One region of the Sulfitobacter sp. SBS6 genome, then DNA from elsewhere that is predicted to be linked to it. Evidence: riboswitches for the same ligand, from Rfam matches in the RefSeq annotation. Region 1 holds a riboswitch; each other region holds the start of a gene.
The links. A riboswitch is a leader RNA that binds a small molecule or an ion and turns the genes downstream of it on or off. The one in region 1 is predicted to bind cobalamin.

Region 2: another riboswitch for cobalamin. It lies ahead of bluB (5,6-dimethylbenzimidazole synthase); the one in region 1 lies ahead of ACNQ62_RS12750 (DUF1636 family protein).
Region 3: another riboswitch for cobalamin. It lies ahead of ACNQ62_RS06815 (ABC transporter substrate-binding protein); the one in region 1 lies ahead of ACNQ62_RS12750 (DUF1636 family protein).

Annotation. Positions count from the first base shown of each region.
Region 1 covers NZ_JBLWBA010000006.1:757,993-763,508, forward strand. The annotation lists gene ACNQ62_RS12745 (cobyric acid synthase) at 73-1,533, opposite strand; cobalamin riboswitch at 1,701-1,919, shown strand; gene ACNQ62_RS12750 (DUF1636 family protein) at 2,013-2,393, shown strand; gene cobW (cobalamin biosynthesis protein CobW) at 2,390-3,424, shown strand; gene cobN (cobaltochelatase subunit CobN) at 3,431-5,516, shown strand, end outside.
Region 2 covers NZ_JBLWBA010000005.1:1,128,834-1,134,349, forward strand. The annotation lists gene murA (UDP-N-acetylglucosamine 1-carboxyvinyltransferase) at 1-1,230, opposite strand, end outside; gene ACNQ62_RS08810 (hypothetical protein) at 1,234-1,434, opposite strand; tRNA gene ACNQ62_RS08815 (tRNA-Thr) at 1,519-1,593, shown strand; gene ACNQ62_RS08820 (hypothetical protein) at 1,782-2,780, opposite strand; gene bluB (5,6-dimethylbenzimidazole synthase) at 3,019-3,699, opposite strand; cobalamin riboswitch at 3,749-3,927, opposite strand; gene ACNQ62_RS08830 (hypothetical protein) at 3,964-4,725, opposite strand; gene ACNQ62_RS08835 (BCCT family transporter) at 5,092-5,516, shown strand, end outside.
Region 3 covers NZ_JBLWBA010000005.1:692,974-698,489, forward strand. The annotation lists gene ACNQ62_RS06795 (zinc-dependent alcohol dehydrogenase family protein) at 31-1,017, shown strand; gene ACNQ62_RS06800 (AraC family transcriptional regulator) at 1,073-1,969, opposite strand; gene ACNQ62_RS06805 (SDR family oxidoreductase) at 2,137-3,084, shown strand; tRNA gene ACNQ62_RS06810 (tRNA-Glu) at 3,269-3,343, shown strand; cobalamin riboswitch at 3,466-3,665, shown strand; gene ACNQ62_RS06815 (ABC transporter substrate-binding protein) at 3,809-4,825, shown strand; gene ACNQ62_RS06820 (FecCD family ABC transporter permease) at 4,846-5,516, shown strand, end outside.

The sequences.
Region 1 (5,516 bases):
TTGACGGCATGTATCCCCGCGATCACAAAATTAAGCAAGCGTCGTGATCGTGACCAAAGGTCAGCGCGGGTGTTATGCAACCGGTGCGGCACAGGCCAGCAGGGCGGACACGTCCAGATGGGTTTCCATATGGTCGGCCAGCGCGTCGAGCGTATCTTCCACGGTCTGACTGTAGGAGGTCGGCCCGGCCCTCAGCCCCAGTTGCGCCAACCAGGCACTGCGGAAACTGTCGTTGGTAAAGAGCCCGTGCAGATAGGTGCCGGTGATCTTGCCATCGCGCGACCCTGCCCCGTCGGGGATGCCGTTGATATGCGCAAAGGGCGTGGCGCAATCGGCCCCCACCGTCTGTCCGATGTGGATTTCATAGCCGTCGATCTGCGTGCCCGTTGCGGCATGGTCGGCGGTGACGCGGGTCAGGGTCTTATCCGGGGCCATACGGGTTTCGACATCCAGCAGGCCCAGCCCCTCTTCGCGGCCCGCAGGTCCCTCGAAGCCCTGCGGATCCTCGATAAACCGGCCCAGCATCTGGTAGCCGCCGCAGATTCCCAGCACCGCGCCGCCGCGCCGCACATGGGCATAAAGGTCGATGTCCCAGCCTTGGGCGCGCAGGAAAGCCAGATCGCCGCGGGTGGATTTCGTGCCCGGCAGGATCACCAGATCGGCGTCGGCGGGCAACGGCGTGCCGGGAGGGACCATGGTCAGCCGCACCGAGGGCTCTGCCGCCAGCGGGTCGAGGTCGTCGAAGTTCGAGATGCGCGAGAGCATGGGGCAGACGATGTGGAACCCCCCGTCAGAGGGCGCGCGCGACAGGTCCACCGCGTCTTCGGCGGGCAGCAGGTGCGCGTTGGCAAACCACGGCAATGTGCCGAACCCCGTCCAGCCGGTGCGGCGTTCAATCTCGCGGTAGCCGTCGTCAAAAAGGCTGACATCGCCGCGGAACTTGTTGACCAGAAAGCCGGTGATCATCGCCGCGTCCTGCGGGTCCATCACCACTTGGGTGCCGACGATCTGGGCGATGACGCCACCACGGTTGATGTCTCCGGCCAATACAACGGGTACACCTGCGGCGCGAGCAAAGCCCATATTGGCAAGGTCGTTCTGGCGCAGGTTCACCTCTGCCGGGCTGCCGGCGCCTTCGACGATGATCAGATCGGCGCTTTGCCCGAGGATTCCGAAGCTTTGAAGCACGGGGGTCATCAGCCCTGCGCGGGCCTTGCTGAAGTCACGCGCTTGCAGGGTGCTATGGCGCTGCCCCTGCACGATCACCTGCGACCCGCTGTCGGTTTCGGGCTTCAGCAGGATGGGGTTCATATGCACCGACAGGGGCCGCCCGCAGGCAATCGCTTGCAGAGCTTGGGCGCGGCCGATCTCTCCGCCGTCCTCGGTGACGGCGGCGTTGTTCGACATGTTCTGCGGCTTGAACGGTGCGACGGAAAGCCCCCGACGCGTGGCCGCGCGGCACAGGCCCGCCACCAGCATGGATTTCCCCACATTCGATCCGGTGCCCTGGATCATGATGGCGCGGGTGGGCATGGCGGGACCTCGTGTTTTTTGTGCAGCCCTTGGTGTCAGCCTGCGGTGATCCCGTCAAGCATCCGCGGGTGCCCCCTGCGCATTGGTCGCCCGCGGGAAAATCGGCGCAAAGCGGGTTTGGCCCCTGCGTTATGACAGGCGCAGCTTGACAGGGGCGGGCAAATGACCAATGCAGGGCGTATGTTGGTTCCTGTCCCAGACAGGCGAAGAGGGAACGCGATACGCATTGATCCAGCCTTGGGTCAGCGCCAAGCGCAGCCGCCCCCGCGACCGTGACCGGAGAGAGCTTTCAACCACTGGCCCGCAGGCTGGGAAGGTGAAGGTTCGCAAGGCAAGCTGCCTTAGATCCGCAAGCCGGGAGACCTGCCAGCATAGTTTGTAACGGGCGAACGGGGTGTTTCGCGACTGGCCTAGAACGCTGTTCGCATGTCGTTCGCTGCTGGCGATCCCCCTTGGCCCATCGACGTATGAGGCAAGATATGACCACCACGGATCAACCGGTCACCGTCACCATCTGCACCACCTGTCGCGCAGGTCAGATCACCGCCGAGGACGCGCCGCGCCCTGGGCAACAGCTGTTTGACGCGCTGTCGGGGCATCTGCCCGACGGTGTGCACCTGCGCGGAGCCGAATGTCTGTCGGCCTGTTCGCGGGGCTGTTCGATGGTCCTGTCGGGTGGCCCGTCGCGCTGGACTTATGTGTACGGCGATCTCGACACGGACGCGCATTTGTCCGATATCGTGAAGGGCGTCACTGCCTATGGCCAGACCTCTGATGGCGTGGTGCCCTGGCGCGAACGCCCCGTGGTCTTCCGCAAACAATCCATCGCCCGCATTCCCCCACAGGAGCCTACCGAATGACCAACCTTACCAAAATTCCCGTTACCGTGATCACCGGCTTTCTGGGCGCTGGCAAAACCACCTTTATCCGTCACCTGATGGAGAACGCGGGCTCCAAGCGTCTGGCCGTGCTGGTCAATGAATTCGGCACCGCCGGTGTGGATGGCGACATCCTGAAATCCTGCGCGATTGACAATTGCCCCGCCGAGAACATCGTCGAGCTGGCAAACGGCTGTATCTGCTGCACCGTGGCCGATGACTTTATCCCCACCATCGAAGCGCTGATGGCCCTGCCTGAAACGCCTGATCATATCCTGATCGAGACGTCGGGGCTGGCGCTGCCCAAACCCTTGCTCAAGGCGTTTGACTGGCCAGCGATCCGGTCGCGCATCACCGTGGACGGCGTGATTACGCTTGCCGATGCCGAAGCCGTGGTCAGCGGGCAGTTCGCCCCCGATCTGGAGGCCGTGGCCGCGCAGCGCGATGCCGATGACAGTCTGGACCACGAAACGCCTTTGTCCGAAGTCTTTGAGGACCAGATCGCCTGCGCCGACATCGTGCTGCTGTCCAAGGCCGATCTGGCGGGCCCCGACGGCGTCGAGGCTGCGCGCAAGGTGATCGAGGCGCATGCGCCGCGCAAGCTGCCGATCATTCCGATGACCGAAGGCGTGATCGACCCGCGCGTTGTACTGGGTCTGGAAGCTGCCGCCGAAGATGACATCGACGCGCGCCCCAGCCACCACGACGGGCATGACGATCACGAACATGACGACTTTGAAAGCGTTGTGATCGACATGGGCGAAGTCGCCGATGTCGCCACGCTTGAGGCCGCCGTGTTGCGCTTGGCGCGCGAGCAGAAAATCCTGCGCGTCAAAGGCTATATCGCTGTTCAGGACAAACCGATGCGTCTGCTTGTGCAGGCCGTGGGCGAACGCGTGCGCAGCCAGTTCGACCGCCCTTGGGGGGACATGCCGCGCCGCAGCCAGCTGGTTGTGATCGCAGAGCATGATCACGTGAACGAAGCCGCGATCCGCGCGGTGCTGGAGGGCTAAGCCGCCATGCATGTCGTCTTTCGCGAAAGCCACGGACTGGACCAAAGCGATCTGCCCCAAGACCTGGGGCAGACGCCGGCGGATCTGGTGGTGCTGTCCTTTTCGGACAGTGATCTGGGGGCTTTCGCGGCAGGCTGGCATCGTGCGGAAGGGGGCTTGCCGTCGTTGCGGCTGGCCAATCTGGTCGCGCTGAAACATCCGTTGTCGGTCGATACCTATGCCGAACAGACCCTTGCGGGGGCCAAAGCGGTATTGGTGCGGCTGATCGGGGGCGAAAGCTATTGGCCTTACGGGCTTGCGACCTTGCAGGATATGGCGCGCAAACAGCAGATCGCACTGGCGGTGCTGCCTGCGGACGGCCAACCCGACCCACGGCTCGACGCGCTGTCGACGCTGCCGCATTCGACGTTAAGACGCTTGCAACATCTGTGCGATACGGGCGGGGCGGTGGCTGCGCAGGCGGCACTGGCGCAGCTGTCGCTGGCCGCAGGTCTTTACGCGGGGCCAGCCAAAGGGGCCAAGACCGTGCCGGAAGCGGGGTTCTACCGCCCCCACACTGGCGTGATCCCCGCGCCGGAACCATCTGACAAGCCGCGCGCGATTGTGACCTTCTACCGGTCCTATCTGACGGCTGCCGATACCGATCCTGTGGATGCGCTGATCACCGCGCTCGACGCGCGTGGCTTTGACGCCGTGGGGCTCTTCGCGCCCAGCCTCAAGGGAGACACCGCGCCGTGGATCGCGCAGCAGATCGCCCGGCTTGATCCGGCGGTGATCGTGAACGCCACCGCTTTCTCCGCCCAGCGCGGGCCGGATGAACCATCTGTTCTGGGCGCATCGGATTGCCCCGTGGTGCAGGTCGCCTTATCGACCGCGCGTCGGCGCGATTGGGCCGGATCAGAGCGCGGGTTGTCCCCCACCGATCTGGCGATGCATGTCGTCTTGCCCGAGGTCGATGGCCGTCTGTTTGGCGGTGTCGTCAGCTTTAAACAGCCCGGCAAACGGGACGAGGCGCTGCAATACAGCCGTTTCGCCCATCGCGCCGAAGCGAACCGCGTGGATTTCATCGCCGATCGCGTGCAGCGCTTGCACCAGCTACGGGTGCAGGGCAACGCGGCAAAGTCTGTGGGTGTGGTGCTGTCCACCTACCCCGGCAAAGACTGGAACATGGCCCATGCGCTGGGGCTGGATGCGCTGGCCTCCCTGCGGGAGATGACGGCCCAGCTGGCGGCGCAGGGCTATGACGTGGATGCGGGGGACTTTACCGATACGCAAACGGTTGCCAGCCGTCTTGGCACCGAAACGCTCCGCTGGCCGCTGGCAGAGTATGAGGCCGCGCTTGCAAAGCTGCCACAGGCGTTGCGCGAGGATCTGACCGAAAGCTGGGGCGCGCCGCAGGATGATCCGCTGTTTCACGACGGGGCGTTCTGTTTTCCGGCGCTGCGCAGTGGCAAGCTGCTGGTCGCCTTGCAACCCGAACGCGGGGCGCTGGCCGAACGGGATGATGACTATCACGACCTGAGCCGCACGCCGCGCCCGGGCTATGTCGCCTTCTATCTGTGGCTGCAACAGCAGGCGGATGCGATGGTGCATGTCGGGGCCCATGGCACGCTGGAATGGCTGCCCGGCAAATCCGTCGCCCTGTCTGACGCCTGCTGGCCCGAGGCGCTGATCGGCCCGATGCCGGTGATCTACCCCTTTATCGTCAATGACCCCGGTGAGGCCGCGCAGGCCAAACGCCGTATCGGGGCCGTGACCGTGGGCCATATGCCTCCCCCTTTGGTGACATCGAAACTGCCCGATGCATTCGGACGGTTGGAGCGACTGCTGGATGAATACTCCACCGCGGACGGGTTGGACCCTGCGCGGCGCGACCGGCTGATCGCGGACATCCGCACCGAGGCGCAGGGCCGCGGGGTGGAGCAGGACTTGGGCCTTGATGCCAGCGCCAGCGCGGCAGAGGCGTTGACCCGCATCGACCGCTTCGTCTGTGACATCAAGGAAACGCAATATGGCGACGGGCTGCATGTCTTTGGCGCAGGCGATCATGGGACGGGCGAGATCGACGGGCTGATCGCGGCGCTGTCTGCGC
Region 2 (5,516 bases), on a different contig from region 1:
CAGTTTAGCCACCACATGTTCGTACCCGCGATCCAGATGGTAGACACGGCTGACGCGCGTTTCGCCTTCGGCGGCCATACCGGCAAGGATCAGAGAAATCGACGCGCGCAGATCGGTCGCCATCACCGGCGCACCTTTCAGCTTTTTGACGCCGTGAACCGTCGCGGTGCCGCCGTGGACCTCGATATCGGCCCCCATGCGGATCAGCTCGGGCGCGTGCATAAAGCGGTTCTCGAAGATTTTCTCTTCCAGCACCGAGGTACCGTCCGCCGTACACAGCAGCGCCATCATCTGGGCTTGCAGGTCGGTGGGGAAACCGGGGAAAGGTTCAGTCGTGACATTCACCGCGTTGATCACGCCATTGCGCCGCGCGACTTTCAGACCTTTATCCGTCTCGGTCACGTCGATCCCTGCTGCGTCAAGCTTCTCGCAGAAAGCCGACAGCAGGTCGATGCGCCCGCCCAGCAATTCAACCTCGCCACCACACATCGCCGGGGCGAGCATATAGGTGCCCAGTTCGATCCGGTCGGTCACAACACGGTGGGTCGCCCCATGCAGGCGGTCCACGCCCTGAATCTCGATCCGGCTGGTGCCGTCGCCTTCAATCTGCGCGCCCATAGCACGCAAACAATCCGCGAGATCCACGATCTCGGGCTCGCGTGCGGCGTTGTTGATCACCGTCGTGCCCTTGGCCAAGGTCGCAGCCATCATGATGTTCTCGGTCGCGCCGACGGAGGCAAAGGGGAAATCGATGACCGCACCTTTCAATGCCCCGCCTTGCGCCTTGGCGTGCAGATAACCGTCACGCAAGTCGATCTCTGCGCCCATCAGGGCCAGACCGTCGGTGTGAATATCCATCGGACGCGCACCAATCGCGCAGCCGCCCGGCAATGATACCTGCGCGTGCCCTTCGCGGGCCAGCAGCGGCCCCAGCACAAGGTTCGACGCGCGCATCTTGCGCACGATGTCATATTCGGCGCGCGTGTTGATCTCGCCATGACACGACATCGCCAGAACCTGACCGTCCTGCATCGATGTCACCTCCGCCCCCAGGGACCGCAGCAATTCGGTCATGGTGCGGATGTCGGACAGGCGCGGCGCGTTGGTCAGCGTCAGCGGCTCTTCGGACAGCAGGGTCGCGGGCATAAGCGTCAGACAGGCGTTCTTGGCCCCCGCAATCGGAATTTGTCCCGACAGCGCACCGCCGCCTTTGACCACAATCGAATCCATCCTTCAGCCTTCCTTGGTTTGGCCGGTCGGCCCGTTATCTGTCTGCGCGTTATTATTTTGCGTGTCGTCGCTTTGGCTTTTGTCGCTGCGCGCACGCGCTTGCGCCTTGCGTCGGCCCATATTGGCTTTCAGCGCGGCTTTCAGCCTGTCTTCCCGCAATACATTGGGTTTTGGCGGCTTTTGTGGGGCGGTATCCTTTGACATGTCGATTGTCTAGCGCAGCGGACCGATATGGTCCAGATTACGCTTGCACCATATTGCGAATGGGTCTAATCACCCGCCCACAGTGCTGGAGTAGCTCAGTGGTAGAGCGCGTCATTGGTAATGACGAGGTCGGGAGTTCAATCCTCCCCTTCAGCACCAGATCCCCCCTTTAAACATATCGCTTTGCCCTGATGCCTTATTTATTTAGCGTCGCGGTTTTTGCATGTGCCATGGCTGCGCCTGAAGTCGTCGCAGCGCCCCCTGCCCCGGAACATCCCGAATCACGATGGCAGAAGAAAACCCCGACCGCTTGCGCCGCCGGGGTTTCGATTTTCACGTGAAGCAATTTAGCCGCGATATGTCAGACCGGCAAACAGACGGCCCTGATCGCGGTGGCGGCCCCCATGGACCGACCCTGCAACAGATGCCACACCGGCAATCAGCGACGCGGCGGCCAGCACAAAGGCGGTCAGGATACCGGCGTTACGCGCGGTTTGCGCAGCCTCAACCGCTGCTTCTTTCGCCTCTGCTGCGGCTTGTTCAGCCTCGGCCTTGGCAGCGGCTACAGCGTCTTCGACTTCCTGACGCGCTTCCTGTGCCTGGGTCACGATCTGGTCCACACGCTCTTTCGCCTGAGCCTGGGTCAGATCGGTGCGTGCGGCAACAGCGCCGGCAAGATAGGTCCGGTCTTCCTCGCTCACCTCACCCGTGCGGTAGATATTCGCGACGATGCTGGCGGTCTGCTCTGCCAATTGCTCGGGATCGGCTGTAAGCGGGTCGACCTGATTGGGGCGCAAAAGCTGGTTCGACAGGTAATCTGTCGGATCATTCTTGGCCTCATCCGGGATTGCAGCACCCGCCGCATCGGCCAGCCCGGAGGCAGCACCTCCCACGGCAGAGCCCGCAGCTTCGACGACCGTACCAGCCGCTTTGCCTGCACCCGCAGCAACATTGCCCGCGGTATTGGCTGCAAAGCTCAACGCGCTTGATAGCATCACGGCGGAGATCACAGAGCCGAGGCCCCAAACAACCAGACCGTTGATCCCGTCACGTGCAGTGACTTCATCATCCGTAGCGCTTTCGACGCGGCGGCGCATGCGGCCCGCGATATAACCACCGGCCAGATAGGAGGCGACGAGCGTGATCACCATCCACAGCGCGGTCAGCACCAGTTCAAGCGTCGATGAATTGTCAGTTCCGTCCAGCGTGATCGACGACAGGCCAAGTGCCGCGCCGAAGGTGGTCAGCAAGAGGCCGATCGCCACAGCGACAACAGTGCCCGCGAAAATTGCGGGCCAGTCGACATAGGATCCATCGGCAGTTTTTTCAGTAAGTGTCGTGTTCATGTAAATGCCTCCCCGGCGTTTGATTACGCCAAGCCGACCAGCGACAGCACCGCCATAACCACGACCACAAGACCAACGAGATAAATGATACCGCCCATTTTGAATACTTCCTCTTTGCGTGCCAGACGCGGGATGCACTGGCTTCACAAAGGCAACGTCAGGGAACCGGCATAGTTCCGCTGACCGCGCAAAATACTCGCATTGCGGGAGGTGGCAACGTGAGCGGGACGGGCAGTGACTAAGGGTCGCCCTGCCACGTACCATCAAAGATCATCTCGTCCACGGGGAGCCGTTTGCTCCAGCCTTTCACCTCAAGTTCGGGCGTCTGGTAAAGCTCGTCCACGTGGCCCAGACAGAGGTAGCCGACGATCTCTATCCGGTCGGGGATATTCAGCAGGTCACGCAGATCGGCATCGCGGAACACGCTGACCCAGCCCATCCCGATGCCCTCGGCGCGGGCGGCAAGCCAGAGGTTCTGGATCGCGCAGACGGTGCTGTAAAGATCCATGCTTTGATTATGGGTGCGCCCCAGCACGACCTTGCCGCCACGGCTGCGGTCACAGGTCACGCAGATATTGACCGGCGCCTTGCGGATACCTTCGAGCTTCAGCGACCTGTAGCTTGTCTGGCGGTCGCCCTCGAACATCTGGGCGGCTTCCTCGTTGGCGCGGTTGAAGGCTTGCCAGACCTGATCGCGTGCGGCCTGATCGCGGATGACGATGAAATTCCACGGCTGTGACAACCCGACGGACGGTGCGTGATGCGCGGCGGTCAGTATGCGGTGCAACACATCCTCGGCCAGTGGATCGGGTAAAAACTGATCGCGTACATCGCGGCGGGTAAAGATCGCCTTGTAGACGGCGTCGCGTTCAGCATCTGAAAAAGGCGCGGCGGGTGCCAGCGCAGAGGGTATCGGCATTGTTCAGTCCCCAACAATACGTTTAAGCGCCAATCCCGCTGTCCATGCGGGGCAAGCTGTACTGTCTGGCCGGTCTTCTGACTTAGGGTCGTCTGGTCCGCGCGCCTTCCCGGAATATTCCAGTGGCCTATGCGCAAACCATCCCCATTACAGCGTTGGGCACGTGCCGGAGTTTCACCAGCTTCCCGATTCTTCCGCGAGGCGGACACCAGACCCGGCCATTGGGCCACGGCTGTCCGCCCGGAACAAGCCCTAACGCGGGGGTCAGCCGCGTTTGGTTGCGAAAATCTTCTTCATCACGGCGTCGAACTCGTTCCACGAGATGACGGCCTTGTTGCCTGCATAGCCGTGATAATAGGACCGCCCGTTAGAGGTCGGGAAACCGGCCCAGATACGTGCGAGGTTTTCCATAAAGCGGTGGCGGCTGATCTTGCCCTTCTTGAAGGCGTTAAACCCCGCGTCGACCAAAAGGATATCCGCCAGCCCGTCCTGAACCGCCGAGGTAAAGCGGTCATTCTTGCTTAGCCCCGCCTGCCGCACCAGACTGCGCAGCGTGGATGGAATGAACTGGTATCGACCGATGGCATGCGGTTGGCCCGGCGTGCGGTCGATCCAGCGGTAGATTTCGCCGATGGTCATTTGCGTCGGACGCTGTGGCGGCAGCCGTTTGGCCCCGTATTGCACGGCGTCATAGCCCTTCGGACCCGCCTCGGCCCAAGCGATGAGGCTTTTGAGGTCCGCGGCCGTGCTGACCCCGCTGAGCTCTTGGAAAGACCGGCTGCGGCTGCTCACGGTTTTGGACCGGACCTGCGCTTTGGGCTGGACCTTATGGCGCAGCTTGATCTGACCCTGCCCTGCGGATTGCATGACGTTGAACGAGATGTCGCTTTGCATGGCAGAGCGCGCACCGGACAGGCTGAACCCTTCGGCGCTGACAGTGGTAGCGGCCAGAAGTGCCGCGGTTGCGATAATTGGTAGTGTGCAAGTAACTTTCATATCATCCCCCATGATGAAAAAATTTGTCATGGGACCATGGTGACCGCAGACGCCCGCGCTTTCATTTGCGCAAGCAGGTGGGTCGGGGCCATGGACGGATAGGACGGCATATCTTTTGGGATAGGGCGCTATCCCGCGGTGCGGTTGCCCCCTCCGTTCAGACGGGCTTGGGCGTTGAGGCACGCGGATCCGCCCCGGTGTTTCACCCGAATCCAAAGAGGGGATTCGCGGTAAACCACGGAAAAAACGCATAGCCCGCGACCCGCAAACGGGGCGTCAAGCCCGCATCCGGGGGCTAAGCCATGATATTCATTTACTTAATTCCCGCGCAGCGGTGGTCGTTTTGTCGGAGTTGCGCTATGATTAGTCGCAAATACATAAAATGGAGAGCATCTAATGACAGATGAAACGTCGCCGGGTATCCCGACACCCGACGGGGCCGCTGCCGTAATCGACACGGATTACGAGATCGGCCAAGACAACAAAGAAGGCAGCGTGGGGCCCTTCGGCTTCGACATTCACAACCCGGTCTTCGCGATCTCGGGTGTGTGTATTGTTGCCTTTGTATTCTATACACTCGCGCTGCCCGAACAGTCTGGCGCGCTGTTCACATGGCTGTTTTCGTCGGTGACAAAGGGCTTTGACTGGTTCTTTATCTCTGCCGGCAACATTTTTGTGCTGTTCTGCCTGTTCCTGATCGTCACGCCTTTGGGCCGTGTGCGTCTTGGCGGGGCCGAAGCAAGCCCCGACTATACCTACCTTGGATGGTTCTCGATGCTGTTCGCGGCGGGCATGGGCATCGGTCTGATGTTCTATGGCGT
Region 3 (5,516 bases), on a different contig from region 1:
GGGCATCAGACACACTCGAGGATGACCACTATGAAAGCCATGACCCTTACCGCCTACGGTGACGACGCGACGTTCGAAGCTGCCGACCTGCCCAAACCCATAGCGACCGACGGCCATGTTGTCGTTCGCATCATTGCCACAAGCATCAACACCGTGGATACGATGATCCGCTCTATGGGGGCTGATCTGCCGCTATCCCCTGCACTGCCGGCTGTTCTGGGCATGGATTTTGCGGGCGTGATCGAGGCTGTCGGTGACGGGGTGACCGCTTTTTCCGTGGGCGATGAAGTATACGGTTGCGCCGGCGGGGTCACCGATATTCAAGGCGCGCTGGCCGAATTCATACGCGCCGATGCCAGGCTGATTGCGCATAAGCCCAAATCCATCTCAATGCGCGAAGCGGCCGCCATGCCATTGGTCGGCATCACCGCCTATGAAGGGCTTGAGCGGGCAGGCATCGCGGCGGGCCAGAAGGTTCTGGTTCAGGGCGGTGCTGGCGGGGTCGGTCACCTTGCGGTGCAACTGGCCAAACACTTTGGCGCAGAGGTCTATGGCACAGGCACCGGCGACAAACAGATCGACGTCATCAAGGGATATGGCGCGACGCCGATTGATTTCGCCGCAGAAAAGATCGCCGATTACGTGGCCAAATATACCGATGGCGCGGGCTTTGATCTGATCTTTGACACCGTGGGCGGTGCCAACATGACAAACTCGTTCGAGGCCGCCGCACTGAACGCCCATATCGCGTCGACCGTTGGGCTGCTGGAAATCGACCTGTCCCCTGCGCACTTCAAAGGGCTGTCGCTGCATATCATCTTTATGCTGCTTCCAATGCTTGCCAACCAAGGCCGTGAAAAGCACGGGGAGATCCTCACCAAACTGGCAGAGATTGTGGACGCAGGGGCGCTGAAGCCCTTGCTTGATGACCAGAGATTCGACCTTGATACGGTGGGCGGGGCCTATGACCGCCTGACCAGCGGGCAGGCCATCGGCAAGGTGGTTGTAGACGTCTGATCATAGCACCAGACTTGTGAAAAGGGGTTGCCAACGCACGGGCGATGGCAGCCCCTTATTGGCCCATTTCAACCGGAAACTGCTGGGCATCCCCCCATTGGCGCGGTGATTGCCCGTACATCCGCCTGAACTCGCGACTGAATTGCGACGGGCTGACGTATCCCACATCGACCGCCGCCTCGTTCACCGACATGCCGCCTGCGATCTTCATCGCCGCATTGTTGAGCCGCATGGATTTGACAAACTGGATCGGGGCCATCGTCGTCACCTGCTTGAACTTGCGGTGAAAGGCGGCGCGGCTCATCCCGGCGCGGGACGCCATATCATCAATAGAGATCGGCGCGTCCAGGTGAGAGGATACATGCGCGATCGACCGTGCAATCGCATTGCCCGCGCCGAAGGCCTGTCTGGCAAAACTCCCTGCCTCCCCCTTTAGGATCGCGTAATAAAGCTCGCGCAGCCGTGCCTCGCCAAGGATCGCCGTATCTGCCGGATTGCCACCCAATTGCAGCAAACGCAGCAGCGCGTCGGCAAAGGCATCATCCCATGCGGCCAGCCTGATCCCCTGCGCGCGCAAACCGCCTTTGACCTCGGGAATCACATTGCCGGTATTTTCCATCTCCATCGACAGTTCTGTCATCATCCGCTTATCGAGCGAAATGATAACCCCGTAGAGCGGGCTTTCGGCAGAGGCGGTCGGCGTGCCGGCCTTCACCGGCATCGACATCGGGCAGCACATATATCGGCTGTCGTCATAGATGTACCTGTGCCCGTCCAGTACGGCCTCTTTCGCCCCGCTGACGATAGCAATAACGCTGGGTTCATAGACCGCCGGCACGCACGGAATCGCCTGCGTGGCCCGAAACAGGCGCACCCCGTCAATGCCGGTTCCCGTCAGCCCCTCTTGGGTCGCGTTGTTCCGGATTAGCTGTCTGATCTGGTCTTTGCTCATGAGGGCAATCTACTGCGTCACATCCGCCTTTCGCAAGCGCGTGATACAATCAGGCAAGTATTCGCGACGATCTCGCCTGTTTTGAGGGACAGCCGAGAGCTATTTACCCTTCAACATCAAACACAGCGCGCATCGCTGCCGCGCTGACATCGAAAAGGAACATGACGATGAAGGACACGACTTTCGGACCCAAAGGCTGGACACCTGATCGCCTTGGATCGCTCAAGGAGAAAACATATCTCATCACCGGCACGACGGCCGGTGCGGGCTTTCAGGCCACGCGCATCCTGCTGTCCAAGGGGGCAAAAGTCGTCATGCTGAACCGCAACGCCGACAAATCCATCGCAGCGGTCAAAACGCTCAAGGACACGTTCGGTCCCAACGCCGAGGTGAGCTTTGTGCGGATGGATCTGTCTGATCTGGCCAGCGTGCGCGCCGCGGCTGAAGAGGTGAAACGCACCGTTCCCCGGATTGACGCGCTGATCTGCAACGCTGCCATCGCGCAGGTGCCAAAACAGCAGCTGACCGTTGACGGGTTCGAAAGCCAGCTTGGCACCAACCACTACGGACACTTCCTGCTGTGCGGGATGCTGTTTGATCGCATTCAGGAAAGTGCGGGCCGGATCGTTGTGGTGTCCAGCCTCGGGTACAACATGGGGATCAAGACGATCCAGTTCGACGACATGAACTGGGACAAGAACTATAGCGCCAACGCGGTCTACAGCCAAAGCAAGCTGGCGCAGATGATGTTTGCCTATGAGCTTCAGGACCGGCTGAAAGCCACCGACAGCCGCGTTGAGGTGTATGTCTGCCACCCCGGCGCGTCGGCGACCTCGCTGATCAGCACAAGCGGCGGGCTTTTCACACGGGTCACCTGGTGGATGATGAGCAAGACGCCAATGGTGCAATCCGCCGAAAAAGGCGCCTACCCCGAAGTCATGTGCGCGACCGAAGACGGGTTGGCGCAGCGTGCGCTTTATGGCCCGACCGGATGGATGCAAACCGGAGGGCCCGTTGGCAAAGGCACGCTGAACCCCCATGCCTACGACAAACCCGTGATGGAGAAACTCTGGACCGTCTCCGAAAAAGCGACGGGTTTTCACTGGGAAATCTAAGGGAAACGCGCGCCCGCATCCCGAGCGCGGCGCGCGTTTCACGCGACGATCCCCCCTCGCCATACGCCCCTTGGAATACGGCATCAGAAGATGTGATTTTTTTGCCGTATTTCCCCGCTTTCTGATGCGGCTTGCACTTGCGCCCGCCGATGGCTTTGCCTAAAGAAGCGCTCACAAGTTAAGTGGCCCGTTCGTCTATCGGTTAGGACGTCAGGTTTTCAACCTGAAAAGAGGGGTTCGACTCCCCTACGGGCTGCCACTTGGTTTTCCATCCGTTTGTTATTTGCCTCTCGCCCGTTCTGCGGAACCGTGGCCTGCGTTATTTGCCTTTGTCCCGCGATGACGACCGCAAAAACGCAACTTGACGGGTGGGCGGACAACTGTCATCGAAACTGGGTCGGTTTCCTTCGGGAAATAATAGGGAATTCGCCATCCGCGCTTTGGTGTGGATGAACCGGAACTGCCCCCGCAACTGTAGACGGTGAGCTACCTCCATCATGCCACTGGGCCTAAAGGTCCGGGAAGGCGGGGACAGCCGCGATCCGTCAGTCAGGAGACCTGCCGACACTGAACCTGAAACACCGGGCGGGGTTGCTCGGGAGAGGATGATGATGGGACCGGATCTTACCTTACGCGCAGACCAAAATGCGCCCGCGCGCCATTTGGCTGGCCCCTTCTCTTTCTATTCAAAGACCCCGGCATCGGACCAACCGGAGCCCTTGATATGAAACCATTTTTTTCCAGCCTGACCCTGATTGCGAGCCTTGCGGGCAGCACCGCGCTTGGCGCAGAGACAGACTATCCGCTGACCATCGACAACTGCGGCCATACGCTCACCTTTGACGCGGCACCCCAGACCACCGTCACCATCGGGCAATCCACGACAGAGATCCTGTATCTGCTGGGCCAGCAGGACCGGATCGCGGGAACCTCTGTCTGGTTCAGCCCCGTTTTGCCAGAGTTCAAAGAGACAAACGATGCGATTGAACGGCTGGCGGACAACGACCCCAGCTTTGAAAGCGTGTTGGGCAAACGCCCCGATCTGGTCACCGTGATGTATGAATGGCACGTCGGCCCCGAAGGTATGGTCGGCACCCGCGACAGCTTTCACGAGGTGGGCGTGCCGACCTATGTGATGCCCACCGATTGCGCGGCCAAGGATAATTCTGTCGGCGCGGACGGCACGCGATCTGAACTGTTCACGACCCAGCAGCTGTATACCAGCATCGAAGAGCTCGCCCTGATCTACAACGCGCAAGACGCCGGTGCCACGCTGCTGGCAGACCTGCAATCGCGCGAGGCAAAGGCGGTCGAGAAAGCCAAATCGCTGAACCTGCCCCAAGGCACCTCGGCGCTGTTCTGGTTCTCGTCGTCCGAGATGGCGGCGGACCCTTATGTCGCAGGTCAACAGGGTGTGCCCGCCTATATGATGGACAAGCTTGGCGTCGAAAACGTCGTGACCTCGGCCGAGGAATGGCCGCTGGTCGGCTGGGAGACTCTGGCGAAATCCGACCCGACCTTCATCGTGCTCGCCAAAATGGACCGCCGCCGCTTCCCTGCGGATGACATCGAGAAAAAGCGCGCCTTCCTGATGAACGACCCCGTCGCCCGCGAGATGACCGCGGTGAAAGAGGGCCGCATCATCACCATGGACGCCCATGCGATGGACCCGACCGTGCGTGCGATCTATGCGCTGGAAACGATGGCTGACGCGCTGTCCGGTTTCGATCTGGCCGAATGACCGCAATCGACCGCTCTGTGATGCGCAGGCCGCAGTGGCACTGGTGGGTGATCATCCCGCCGGTGCTGCTGGCCGCATTGCTGTTTGGTGCGGCCATCGGCGAGGTCTCTATCCCGCCGCTGGTGGTGCTGAAGGTGCTGGCCAACAAGGCGCTGAACGCGGGCTATGCGGTGGACAAGATCGACGAGGGCATCGTGTGGAACTACCGCATGGCGCGGGCCGTGGTGGCAATGTGCTGTGGCGCCGGTCTGGCACTGTCGGGCGTCGTGTTGCAAGCACTGCTGCGCAATGCGCTGGCGGATCCCTATCTGCTGGGTATCTCTGCGGGGGCGTCCACGGGTGCTGTTGCGGTAACCATCCTCGGGCTGGGGGGTGGTGCCATTTCGCTGTCTATCGGTGCGTTCAGCGGGGCGCTGGTGGCCTTTGCCTTTGTCGCCTTACTGGCGCAGGCGGCAGGGGGCGGTGTGGGCCTGCGGGCCGCGGGCGTGATCGTGCTGGCCGGTATCGCGGGCAGCCAGATGTTCAACGCCCTGACCGCGCTGATGATCACGAAATCAGCCAATGCCGAACAGGCCCGTGCCATCATGTTCTGGCTTTTGGGGAATATGTCGGGCGTGCGCTGGCCTGATGTACTGAGCGCCCTGCCCGCTGCGATGATCGGTCTGCTGGCCTGCCTGTGGCACGCCCGCGC